Regions from separate parts of the Dermacoccus sp. BD5 genome, predicted to be linked through region 2. Evidence: predicted binding sites of a transcription regulator. Region 2 holds the regulator's gene; the other holds the start of a gene.
What was found. The regulator LexA, encoded in region 2, represses DNA repair genes until DNA is damaged. The targets are predictions, from matches to a motif close to TCGAACANNTGTTCGA.
Positions count from the first base shown of each region.

Region 1 (5,915 bases), 100 kb from region 2:
CGTCGAGGGGCCCGGGTGCGGCGTGGCTGCGGGTTTCGTCGCCGCACGGGTGGGCTTCGTCGCCGGGTGGGGTGACGGCGTGTGCGCGGCGGAGGTAGCGACGGGGACGCGCAGCGTCGTGCCGGGGAGCAGGCGGCGCAGCTCGATGCCGGGATTCGCCTTGACGATGGCGGCGACGCTGGAGTGCATGCGTCGCGCGATGCCGTAGACGGTGTCGCCGGCGCGCACGTGCGTCGTCGTCATCTTGCGCACCGGCTTCTTCGCGGCGTTCGCGCGGTGTGACGTCGGCGTCTCGGCGTGTGACTGCGGGCCGCGCAGCTGGTGGTGCACGGGCTGGGCGGCGCTGTGGACGGCTACGGGCAGGGCGAGAAGGGCGGGCATGCCTGCCACGCTAGGTCGCGGCTGTGACGTTTTGGTGGAGGCGCGCTCGACGTGCGCCGACGGGACAGTCTCTGGCACCCTGTGAGGGTGAATGACGCAACCACCCCTGATCTCGAGACCCTCGTCGGCGACTGGCTGACCGTGCCCGACCTCGCCGAGGAGCTCGGCATGTCGCTGCGCCAGGTGCGTCAGATGATCGCCGACCGCGAGATCATCGCGAGCCGCGTCGGGGAGCGCAACGTCGTCGCGGTGCCGGCCGCCTTCATCCAGGGCGGCGGCGTGCTCGCCTCGCTCATGGGCACCGTCACGGTGCTCAACGACGGCGGGTTCGACGACGACGAGGCCATCCGCTGGCTGTGCACGCCGGACGAGACCCTCCCGATCGACGGGGCACCGATCGACATGCTGCGCGCGGGCCGCAAGGCCGAGGTGCGCAAGCGCGCCATGGAGGACGCGTTCTGATCGCGAGCTGCCGCGTCAGAACGTGCGGGCCGTCGTCGACTCGATGAACGCCTCCAGCGCGGCGTAGGCGTCGGCAGGCACCTGGCTGCGCACGCCGTCCAACGCCGCGCGGGCCCGCTGAGCGCCCTCGGCGATGCGCGCTTCGACGGCGTCGACGGCCCCTGATTCGCGAGCGAGCACACGGATGCGTTCTACCTCGTCCTCGCGCAGGTCGTCGTGGCCGAAACGCTCGGCGAAGAACGTGCCGACCTCCGGCTCGTCACCGGCGGCGTCGAGCAGGTGCGCGACGAGGACGGTGCGCTTGCCCTCGCGCAGGTCGTCGCCGGCGGGCTTGCCCGTCTGGGCCGGGTCGCCGAAGACGCCGAGCAGGTCGTCACGCAGCTGGTAGGCCTCACCGAGCGCGAGACCGTACTGCGACAGGGCCTGCGTGACGTCGGGGGAGGCGCCCGCGCTCGCCGCACCGATGAGCAGGGGGTGCTCCATCGTGTACTTGGCGCTCTTGAAACGGATGACGCGCAGCGCACGCTCGATGCGCTCGGGCGTGCCCATCGTCGCCCAGGGCGTCGAGGCCTCGAGGACGTCGAGGAACTGACCGCCCATGAGCTGCGTGCGCATGAGGTCGAAGACGGCGCGGCCGCGCGCGACCTCGTCGGCGGGCAGGCCGCTCGTCGCGTACATCTCGTCGGCCCACGTCAGGCACAGGTCGCCGGCCAGGATGGCGCCGGCCTCGCCGAAGCGGTCGGCGTCCCCGTCGAGACCGCGGCTGCGGTGCGCGGCGGCCATCGCCCGGTGCGCGGCGGGCATGCCGCGTCGGGTGTCGCTCGCGTCCATGACGTCGTCGTGCAGCAACGCGGCGGCCTGGAACAGCTCCATCGACGCGGCGCAGCGCACGAGGGCGTCGCTGTCGGCTCCACCGGCGGCGCGGTAACCCCAGTACAGGAACGACGCACGCACACGCTTGCCTCCGCGCAGGAGGGTGGCGACAGCGTCGAGCATGAGGTCGGTCTGGCCGCCGAGGGGGGCGAGGACGTCGCGCTGATGGCTCACCTCGGCATCGAGGGTCTCCTGCAGTCGTTCGAGCAGGCGCGGCGCATCGAGAGAGTCGGGCACGGTGCGTTTCCTTTTCCAGATCGGCTACCCGTGAGCCTACGCGTAGCGGCGTGGGAACCGCGACCTGACGGGGTTGTCAGACGTCGGTCGTACATTCTTCTCATCGAACAGAAGTTCGATTTTTCGTGGGGAGGGCTCTGCCCCCCACCGATGAGGAGGTCGTGTGATGCGCGAGTACGACGACGTCGTCGCCATGGGGGTCGACGCGTGCGGCAGGCCCGTGGTCTTCGAGTGGCGCGGGCGTCGCTATCGGGTGACGCAGGTGCTCGACACCTGGCGTGAACGGGTGCCGTGGTGGCGTGATCCGGCCCGTCCCACGACACCTGACGAGCAGGGCGCCCCTGACGTCCAGCGCCGGCTCGAGCAACGCACCTGGCGTGTCGAGGCTACGGCCGGGCGCCGCGCCTCGAGCGGGGTCTTCCACCTCGTGCACGACGGTGAGCGCTGGTCGCTGCGCGCCCTCACCGACTGAGCTCATCGACTGAACCGCCCGTTCCCGCCCCATCGACGAAGGAAGTGCCCCATGGCGACCCTGACCACAGCCCCGACCACGTCGACGTCGGCCACCTCGACGAACGACGTCCCCGCCGTCTGCTCCACCGATCTGCTCGACCTCGTCGCGCGTTCCCACGACACCCTCGTCGAGGCCTGCACCGTCTCGACGAGTTCGCAGCGCTACGTCGCGGCGCATCTCGCAGCGCTGCGCGCCGCTGCTGGGTTGCTCGCGTGGAAGGCGCCGCGCAGCCTCAGCTCCAAGCCGCGCAGTGCGTGGGTGACGCTCGCCCAGCACGCGCCCGAGCTGGGTGAATGGGCGGCGTTCTTCACCGAGAGCGGGCGCCGCAGCCGCGCCGTGAGCGCAGGCATCCTCGTGCCCGCCGCACGAGAGGCCGACGATCTCGTGCGGCAGGCCGAGACGTTCCTGCAGATCGTCCTCGAGCACGCCGGTCTCCCGCCGCTCGCGCCGGTCGGTTCGCGCATGACCCCGGTCCAGGTGAGGTGAGCCATGCAGTTCACGCACCTTCGGGTCGCCTCGTCGTACTCGCTGCAGTACGGCACGACCCCACCCGCGACACTCGTCGCCCGCGCCGCCGAGCTCGGGTACGGACGCCTCGCGCTCACCGACCGCGACGGTCTGTACGGCAGCGTCAAGTTCGTCGAGGCGTGCACCGCCGCAGGCCTCGAGCCGATCCTCGGCGTCGACCTCGCGCTGGCGCCCGAGCGCGTGCTGCGGGCGCGTACCCCCGCCAAGGGTGGCCCGGCGCGGGACGAGCGGAGCCCGCGCGTCACCGTCCTCGCCCGCGGTGCGGCGTCGGGGCTCGCGCCGGGGCTGGGGTGGGCCCAGCTGTGCCGTCTCGTCACCGACGCTCATCTGAGCGGTGAGCGCGGCGCGCCCGCCACGAGTCTCGACCGGGTGGCCGCGCACGTCACGCACGAGAGCGAACCGAATCAGCCGGCACTCACGGTGCTCCTCGGCCCGGATTCGGACGTCGGGCAGGCACTCCTGCGCGGTCGTCACGCCGAGGCCGAGGCCCTGGTGCGTCGCTGGCGAACCGCTCTCCCGCACGGCGCGCTCGCCCTCGAGGTGGCCTGCCACGACGGCCCGCCCGAGGTGATGGCCAGTCGGCGTCACGCGACGAACCTGTGGCGCCTCGCCAGTCGGTGCGGCGTGCCCGCCGTGCTGAGCGGCTGGGTGCGCCATGGTGAGGTCGACGAGGCGATCACTGCCGACCTCCTCGACGCGGCGCGTCGTGGGGTGGCGCTCGACCTGCGTCACCTGGATCGCACGAGCGTTCAGGGCCATCTGCGCCCTGAGGCGCAGATGCTGACGCAGGCCGAGGCGCTCGCTGAAGGGCTGGGTGATCTCGGCGCCGCGCTCGAGCTCGTCGGGGCGAGCGACCGGCTGGCGCAGGCGTGCGTCCAGCACCCGTTCCGCGACATCGGCATCGGGGCGGTGCACCTGCCCGAGGTCGAGGTGCTGGGCCTGACGGGCACCGACCCGCAGCGGGTGCTCACCGAGCGCTGTCACGCCGCGGTGAACGGACGCTACCCGCACGCGTCGGAGGCGAAACGGCGCGAGGTGCTGGAGCGGCTCGAGGAGGAGCTCGACGTGGTGCGTCACCTCGGGTATCCGACGTACTTCCTCACCGTCGCGCAGGTCTGCGACCTCATCCGCGACATGGGCGGGCGCGTCGCGGCCCGCGGGTCGGGCGCGGGCAGCCTCATCACCTACCTGCTCGGCATCAGCGGGGTCGACCCCATCGAGCACCGACTGCTCATGGAGCGGTTCTGCACGAGGGCCCGCGCGTCGCTGCCCGACATCGACATCGACGTCGAGTCGGCGCGCCGCACCGAGATCTACGAACGCATCATGGAGCGCTTCGGCGGGGAGCGGGTGACGTGCGTGTCGATGATGGAGACCTACCGGGTGCGCCACGCCATCCGTGACGCCGGTGCCGCGCTCGGGATGGTGCCGGCCGACGTCGACGTCATCGCGAAGGCCTTCCCGCACGTCGCGGCCCGTGACGTGCGGCACGCGATCGAGGAGCTGCCCGAGCTGCGGGCGCGCGGGCTCGCCGAACCGGAGCTCGACCGGCTGTTCGACCTCGTCGAGCGCCTCGACGGGCTGCCGCGGCACATCGCGCTGCATCCGTGCGGGGTGATCCTGTCGAACGCCGGGCTGGCGCAGCGCACGCCGATGGAGGCGAGCTGGCTCGGTTTCCCGATGAGTCAGTTCGACAAGGACGACGTCGAGACGCTGGGGCTGCTCAAGCTCGACGTGCTCGGCATCCGCATGCAGTCGGCCATGGCCCACGCCGTCGCCGAGATCGAACGCGTCGAGGGTGCCGTCGTCGACCTCGACGACCCCGAGTGCGTGCCGTTCGACGACGAGGCCACCTTCGAACTCATCCGCACGACGCGCACCCTGGGGTGCTTCCAGATCGAGTCGCCCGGGCAGCGGGAACTCATCGGCAAGTTCGGGCCGCAGCGCTTCGAAGACCTCATCATCGACATCTCGCTGTTCCGCCCCGGGCCGGTCAAGAGCGACATGATCACTCCGTTCCTGCGCGCGCGGCAGGGGTGGGCGCCGCCCGAGTACCTGCACGAGAGTCTGCGCCCGGCGCTGGAGGAGACGATGGGTGTCGTCGTCTTCCACGAACAGGTGCTGCGCATCTTCGCGCAGACGACCGGCATCACGTTGGCGCAGGCCGACGAGGTGCGACGGGCGATGGGCTCGAGCGCCGGGCAGGAGAAGATCGAACTGTGGTGGCGCGAGGCCGCGCAGCACCGCGGCTACACGAGTGCGGAACGCGACCGCATCTGGGAGGTACTCGCCGCGTTCGCCTCGTTCGGTTTCTGCAAGGCGCACGCCGCCGCGTTCGCCGTCCCCACCTACCAGTCGGCGTGGTTGAAGACCCATCACCTCGCCGCGTTCGTCGCAGGCGTTCTCACCCACGACCCGGGGATGTACCCCAAGCGACTCATCCTCGCCGACGTGCGGACGTTCGGCGTGCCCGTGCTGGGCGTCGACATCAACGCCTCGCGCCGCGAGTACCGCATCGAGCGCGTGCCGGGCGAGGGCAGCGAGGACGACCATCTCGGGTTGCGCATCGGTTTCCTCGACGTCAAGGGTATGAGCGAGCGCGAGATGACGTCACTCGTGGAGGGCCAGCCCTACACGAGCCTGACGGACGTGTGGCGCCGGGCGGGTCTGAACCGGCCCGTCGTCGAGCGGTTGCTGCTCGTCGGCGCCTTCGACGCACTGCACGGCACCGGACGACCCGGCGTATGCGGCGCACCGACGCGGCGAGATCTGCTGCTCGAGCTCGACGACCTCGAACGGTTGGATCGGCACGCCTCGGCGCGTCTGACGCGTGGCGCTCGCCGTCGCATGATCAGTTCGGCCCCGGGCGTGGGCGCGTCTGTGAACGCGGACGGGGACGTAGGAACGGTGATGGCTTTCG
Region 1 is NZ_JANJER010000001.1:91,703-97,617, reverse strand. Features, by position in the region: gene NQ706_RS00420 (transglycosylase SLT domain-containing protein) at 1-381, opposite strand, end outside; gene NQ706_RS00415 (Rv2175c family DNA-binding protein) at 469-843, shown strand; gene NQ706_RS00410 (polyprenyl synthetase family protein) at 859-1,953, opposite strand; gene NQ706_RS00405 (DUF6504 family protein) at 2,120-2,425, shown strand; gene NQ706_RS00400 (SAV_6107 family HEPN domain-containing protein) at 2,477-2,953, shown strand; gene NQ706_RS00395 (DNA polymerase III subunit alpha) at 2,957-5,915, shown strand, end outside.
Region 1: a site for LexA is predicted at 2,057-2,072, ahead of NQ706_RS00405 (DUF6504 family protein). Genes of this name have one in related genera too.

Region 2 (5,915 bases):
AGCCCTCCGCGCCGCCGACGGCGAACGACGTCGTCTGCGACGAGCGACGCTTCGGCAGACGCTTGCGGACCGGACGGTACTCGATGACCTTCTCCGCAGCCGGGGCCTCGGTGCTGGTCGCGGCGGGCTCGGACTTCTTCTCCGCCTTGCCGTCGGACAGCGGCTGGCCGACCTTGCAGTTGTCGCGGTAGACCGCGATGGCCTTGAGGCCGAGCTTCCAGCCCTCGAGGTGCACCTCGGCGATGTCGTCGACGCTCGCGGTCTCGGGCAGGTTGACCGTCTTCGAGATGGCGCCCGACAGGAACGGCTGGCAGGCGGCCATCATGCGCACGTGGCCCATCGGCGAGATGGCGCGCGCACCCATGGCGCAGTCGAAGATCTCGTAGTGTTCGGGCTTGAGACCGGGCGCGTCGATGACGTGGCCCTTCTCGGCGATGTGCTCGACGATCGCCTCGATCTGCTCGTCCTGGTAGCCCAGCTTCTTCAACGCACGCGGGATCGTCTGGTTGACGATCTGCATCGAACCGCCACCGACGAGCTTCTTGAACTTGACGAGCGAGAAGTCGGGCTCGATACCCGTCGTGTCGCAGTCCATCATGAAGCCGATCGTGCCGGTCGGGGCGAGGACGGAGGCCTGCGCGTTACGGAAGCCGTTCTTCTCGCCGAGCGTGACGACGTCGGCCCAGGCCTTCGTGGCGAGGGCGTGGATGTCGCTCGCCATCGCACCCATGTCCTTGTGCGACGACAGCTCGTCGTTGGCCGCGCGGTGCTTGCGCATGACGCGGTTGTGCGCCTGGCTGTTCTGGGCGTAGCCGGCGTAGGGGCCGACGACGGCCGCCATCTCCGCGGAGCGCTTGTAGGCGGCACCCGTGAGCAGCGAGGTGATCGAGGCCGCCAGGGCGCGGCCACCGTCGGAGTCGTAACCGTGGCCCGTCGCCATGAGCAGTGCACCGAGGTTGGCGTACCCGATGCCGAGCTGGCGGTAGTCGACGGTCGTCTTGCCGATCGACTCGGTCGGGAAGTCGGCGAAGCAGATCGAGATGTCCATGGCCGTGATGACGAGTTCGACGACCTTGGCGAACGTCGCCGCGTCGAACGTGTCGTCTTCCTTGAGGAACTTCAGCAGGTTGAGCGAGGCGAGGTTGCAGCTCGAGTTGTCGAGCGACATGTACTCCGAGCACGGGTTCGACGCCGTGATGCGGCCCGTCTCGGGGTTCGTGTGCCACGCGTTGATCGTGTCGTCGTACTGCACGCCCGGGTCGGCGCACTCCCACGCGGCCTTGTTGATCTTGTCGAACAGCTCACGCGCATCGACGGTCTCGATGACCTCACCGGTGTCGCGGGCGCGCAGACCGAAGCTGCCGCCGTCGACGACCGCCTGCATGAATTCGTCGTTCACACGAACCGAGTTGTTGGCGTTCTGGTACTGCACGGAGACGATGTCGCGGCCGCCAAGGTCCATGTCGAACCCGGCGTCACGCAGCGCGCGGATCTTGTCCTCCTCGCGCGCCTTCGTCTCGATGAACTCCTCGATGTCGGGGTGGTCGACGTCGAGGACGACCATCTTGGCCGCGCGACGCGTCGCGCCACCGGACTTGATCGTGCCGGCCGAGGCGTCGGCGCCGCGCATGAAGGAGACCGGGCCGGATGCGGTGCCGCCCGAGGAGAGCAGCTCCTTGGAGGAGCGGATGCGGGAGAGGTTGAGACCGGCGCCCGAGCCGCCCTTGAAGATGAAGCCCTCCTCCTTGTACCAGTTGAGGATCGAATCCATCGAGTCCTCGACCGACAGGATGAAGCACGCGCTGACCTGCTGCGGGCTCGCGGTACCGACGTTGAACCAGACGGGCGAGTTGAACGAGAACACCTGGTGCAGCAGGGCGTAGGTGAGCTCGTGCTCGAAGATCTGCGCGTCCTCGTCGGTAGCGAAGTAGCCGTTGTCGCGCCCGGCCTTGGCATAGGTCAGCACGACGCGGTCGATGAGCTGCTTGAGGGAGCTTTCACGCGCGTCCGTGCCGACGGCGCCACGGAAGTACTTGGTCGTGACGATCGTGGAGGCGTTGAGCGACCAGAAGTCGGGGAACTCGACACCCGACTGCTCGAAGATCGTCTCGCCCGTCTTCCAGTTCTGCTGGAGGACGTCCCGCTTCTCCCAGGTGACCTCGTCGTAGGGGTGCACGCCGGGCGTGGTGAAAATGCGTTCGATCGTGACGCCGCCGGTGCGGCGTCCCGTCTTGGCGCGGGCCTTCGTCGTCTCGGTCATGACCGTGAGCCTCCTGGCAGGTGGGGTGAGCTGGTACGTGAGGGTGATCTGGGGGGCGCGCCCTCGGCAGGCGCGCGGGGTCAGGACGCCGAGGTGGCGTACTGACGCAACTCGCTGACCGCCGTCTCGAAGTCCTCGAGCGATTCGAAGGCCTGGTAGACGGAGGCGAAGCGCAGATAGGCGACGTGGTCGAGTTCGCGCAGGGGCCCGAGGATCTCGATGCCCACGTCATGGGCGTCGATCTCGGCGGCGCCCTTCGAGCGGATGGACTCCTCCACCTGCTGGGCGAGAACGGCCAACTGGTCGTCGGTGACCGGGCGGCCCTGGCACGCCTTGCGAACCCCGGACATCACCTTGTCGCGCGAGAACGGCTCGCTGACCCCGGAACGCTTGACGACCGTGAGACTCGCGGTCTCCATCGTCGAGAACCGCTTGCCGCAGTTCGGGCACTGACGGCGCCGCTTGATGCAGGTGCCGTCCTCGCTCGAGCGCGAATCGACGACTCGGGAGTCGGTGTTGCGGCAGAACGGACAGTGCACGTCAAACCTTCCGACGGGGCTGGGAACACTCGGGACGACGGCGCTCCACCCCGGGATTCCGGCCTCAGAGCGCAGATGCACATCAGCGAAGGAGAATCAACATCTAGGGGGAAGCGGGGGCCAAGGCCCCACATGTAGAGATATTAGGCCCCTGAGACCCGACGCGCAACAGCACCGAGGCCGCGTCTAATCGCCCTGCGCAACCTCGCGACGACCCCCGCCACTCGTGCGCCGCGGAATCCTGCGCCAGCCGGGGGGGGGGGGGCGACTCACGCCCCCTCGAACCCTCGAAGCCGACGATGGCGATCGTCACACTTCACGGTGCGGGGATGATCACCTTCTGGCCGGCCTGCACCTGCGACGAGCCGAGGTTGCTCTCGTGCTCGATCGCGACGACCGCCTGGTCGTTGCGCACGCCCGGCATCTCACGCGCTGCGATCTGCGAAAGCGTCTCCCCCGCGCGAACGGTGACCTCGTGGCGCTGCGTACCGTCGACACCGCTCGCCATCGCCCGGCCCGCGAGGATGGCACCCGCCACGACGACGAGAGCCACGCACACGGCCGTGAAGCGACGACGGGCGAAACGAACGCTCTGAGAGTTCGTGACGACCTGCACCGCGCCACCCGTGGGCACGAGGTGGAGGTGCGAGCGGGATGCCGCAGCGTCGACCCGCGCCACGCGGCGCACGTCGACACCCGAACCCAGCACGGGCTCACGTCGAACTGCAGTACTCGAAGCAACCATCGAAACCACTCCTTCTCTCGGGACACCTCCGAGGCGCCGCCACACCGTCACCGGTGTGGCTTCCTCACGCGACCCGGTCAGCCCGGAGGGACCGATCGAACACGCGTGCGATAGAACAACTGTACGACACCCGAACGTGCTTTCGAACGGCGCGCACGGATTTCTTCGTACACATTTTTGAAAACTGTGTGCGACACCGCGTACTGTGGGTGATGTCAGATACACAAGCACCGCGCACCGACAACCCCGTCATGGCGGGCATTTCCGTCCCGCCGGAGGGTGCACGTGTCGCCACCGCGACCACCGACGTGCGACGAGGAACAGGAGGGGTCACACCATGGGTGACGTTCATTCGATGCAGGAGCGCACGCCGGGCAAGCTGACGCCACGCCAGCACAAGGTGCTCACCGTGATCCGACGTTCCGTCGACGAGCGCGGCTACCCCCCGAGCCTGCGTGAGATCGGCGAGGCCGTCGGTCTGACGAGCCCGAGTTCGGTGGCCCATCAGCTCGCCGCGCTTGAGCGCAAGGGATACCTGCGCCGCGACCCGAACCGCCCGCGCGCCATGGAGGTCGTCTCCCCCGACTCGGGTGCGGCGACCCGCGGCTACCGCGGCAACGCCGTGTCTGCGCTATCCGAGTCGCAGCACGACGAGACGGGCTCGGGCGACGAGCGACCCACGCCGTCATACGTGCCGGTCGTCGGCCGCATCGCGGCCGGTGGCCCGATCCTCGCCGAGCAGGCCGTCGAGGACGTTTTCCCGCTACCGCGTCAGATCGTCGGTGACGGCGAGCTGTTCCTGCTGCGCGTCGTCGGCGACTCGATGATCGATGCGGCCATCTGCGAGGGCGACTGGGTCGTCGTGCGACGCCAGGCCGACGCCGCCAATGGGGAGATCGTCGCGGCACTGCTCGACTCGGAGGCCACGGTCAAGACGTTGCGCCGCAGCGAGGGCAAGACGTGGCTCATGCCCGCGAACGAGGCCTACTCCCCGATCGACGGCGACCACGCGAGCATCATGGGCAAGGTCACGGCCGTCCTGCGCAGCATCTGAGGCGCTGGCCGCGCCGCGCGGGTCGCTCCAGCGTGTGGTTTCAGCTCGACTCTCAGCCCCTTCTGCGCCCCGACGTTCGACGCCGAGACGTCAGGACGGCGCCAGGTCGAGCCTCAGCGCGTCGCACACGGCGGTGAGGGTCGGGCCGAGGGGTTCGCGCACGACGAGGTCGACCCGCTCCTCGCCACGCATCGCGCCGAGCCCGACGAGGGCGACCGGCTTCTGCTGCTTGAGGGCGGCGAGCACGAACCGGTAACCTGACATCACCTTGAGCGAACTGCCGAGCACGAGCACGCCCCGGCAGCGTTCCACTGCCCGCATCTGCGCCTCCACGACCTCAGGAGCGACGGACTCACCGAACATGACGACGTCCGGCTTGACCGTCGTGGCCGTGCAGCGCAGGCACGCGGGCACGATGACACCGCGCTCCAGCTCGGCCGCGACGTCCGCGTCGCCGTCGGCGAGCAGGCGCGCCTGCGTCGGCAGCTGGGGGTTGAGTTCGCGCAGGCGTACCTGGAAGCCACGGCGCCCTTCCCGCGTCCCGCACGCGACGCAGACGACGTGCTCGAGCGACCCATGCAGCTCGGTGACGTCGCGGGCACCGGCACGCGCATGAAGGCCGTCGACGTTCTGCGTCACGAGGTGATCGACGAGGCCGCCACCCTGCAGTCGCGCCAGCGCGACGTGCCCGACGTTGGGTTCCGCCGCGTCGAAGATCTCCCAGCCGACGGCACTGCGCGCCCAGTACCGTTGACGCGCCTCGTGGGTGGCGAGGAACTGTTGGTATGTCATGGGAACCGTGCGGCGCGTGCCGTCGGGGCGCCGGTAGTCCGGGATGCCGGATTCGGTCGAGATGCCGGCGCCGGTGAGGACGAAGAGCCCTCCCGCGCGCACGAAATCGGTCAGTTCCGCGACGCCGCTCATCATCCTGCCCCTCCCATAGGTCTGCGTTCGATTGTCTCAACAATGGATAAGAGCACGTTATTCTTGGTGCATGATCGATGCAGCCGGGCTCCGCGTCATGAAGGCGATCAGCGACGAGGGCAGCTTCACCGCCGCCGCTGCCGCTCTCGGCTATTCTCAGCCGGCCGTGTCGCAGATGGTGCGCCGTCTCGAGGAGAAGACCGGGACGGCTCTCGTCGAGCGCCTCGGCCGCTCGGTCCGGCTGACGGAGGCCGGGCAGGTGCTGGCGCGTACGGCGACGCCCGTCCTCAGTGCCCTCGAGGCCGCCGAGGGTGAGGTCGCCGCCATCGCGGGGCTGCGCGCCGGGCGGGTGCGCCTCATGGCGTTCCCGTCGGCATCGTCAACGCTCGTCCC
Region 2 is NZ_JANJER010000001.1:191,329-197,243, forward strand. Features, by position in the region: gene NQ706_RS00805 (vitamin B12-dependent ribonucleotide reductase) at 1-2,260, opposite strand, end outside; gene nrdR (transcriptional regulator NrdR) at 2,341-2,799, opposite strand; gene NQ706_RS00815 (LysM peptidoglycan-binding domain-containing protein) at 3,116-3,544, opposite strand; gene lexA (transcriptional repressor LexA) at 3,882-4,598, shown strand; gene NQ706_RS00825 (Sir2 family NAD-dependent protein deacetylase) at 4,689-5,522, opposite strand; gene NQ706_RS00830 (LysR family transcriptional regulator) at 5,593-5,915, shown strand, end outside.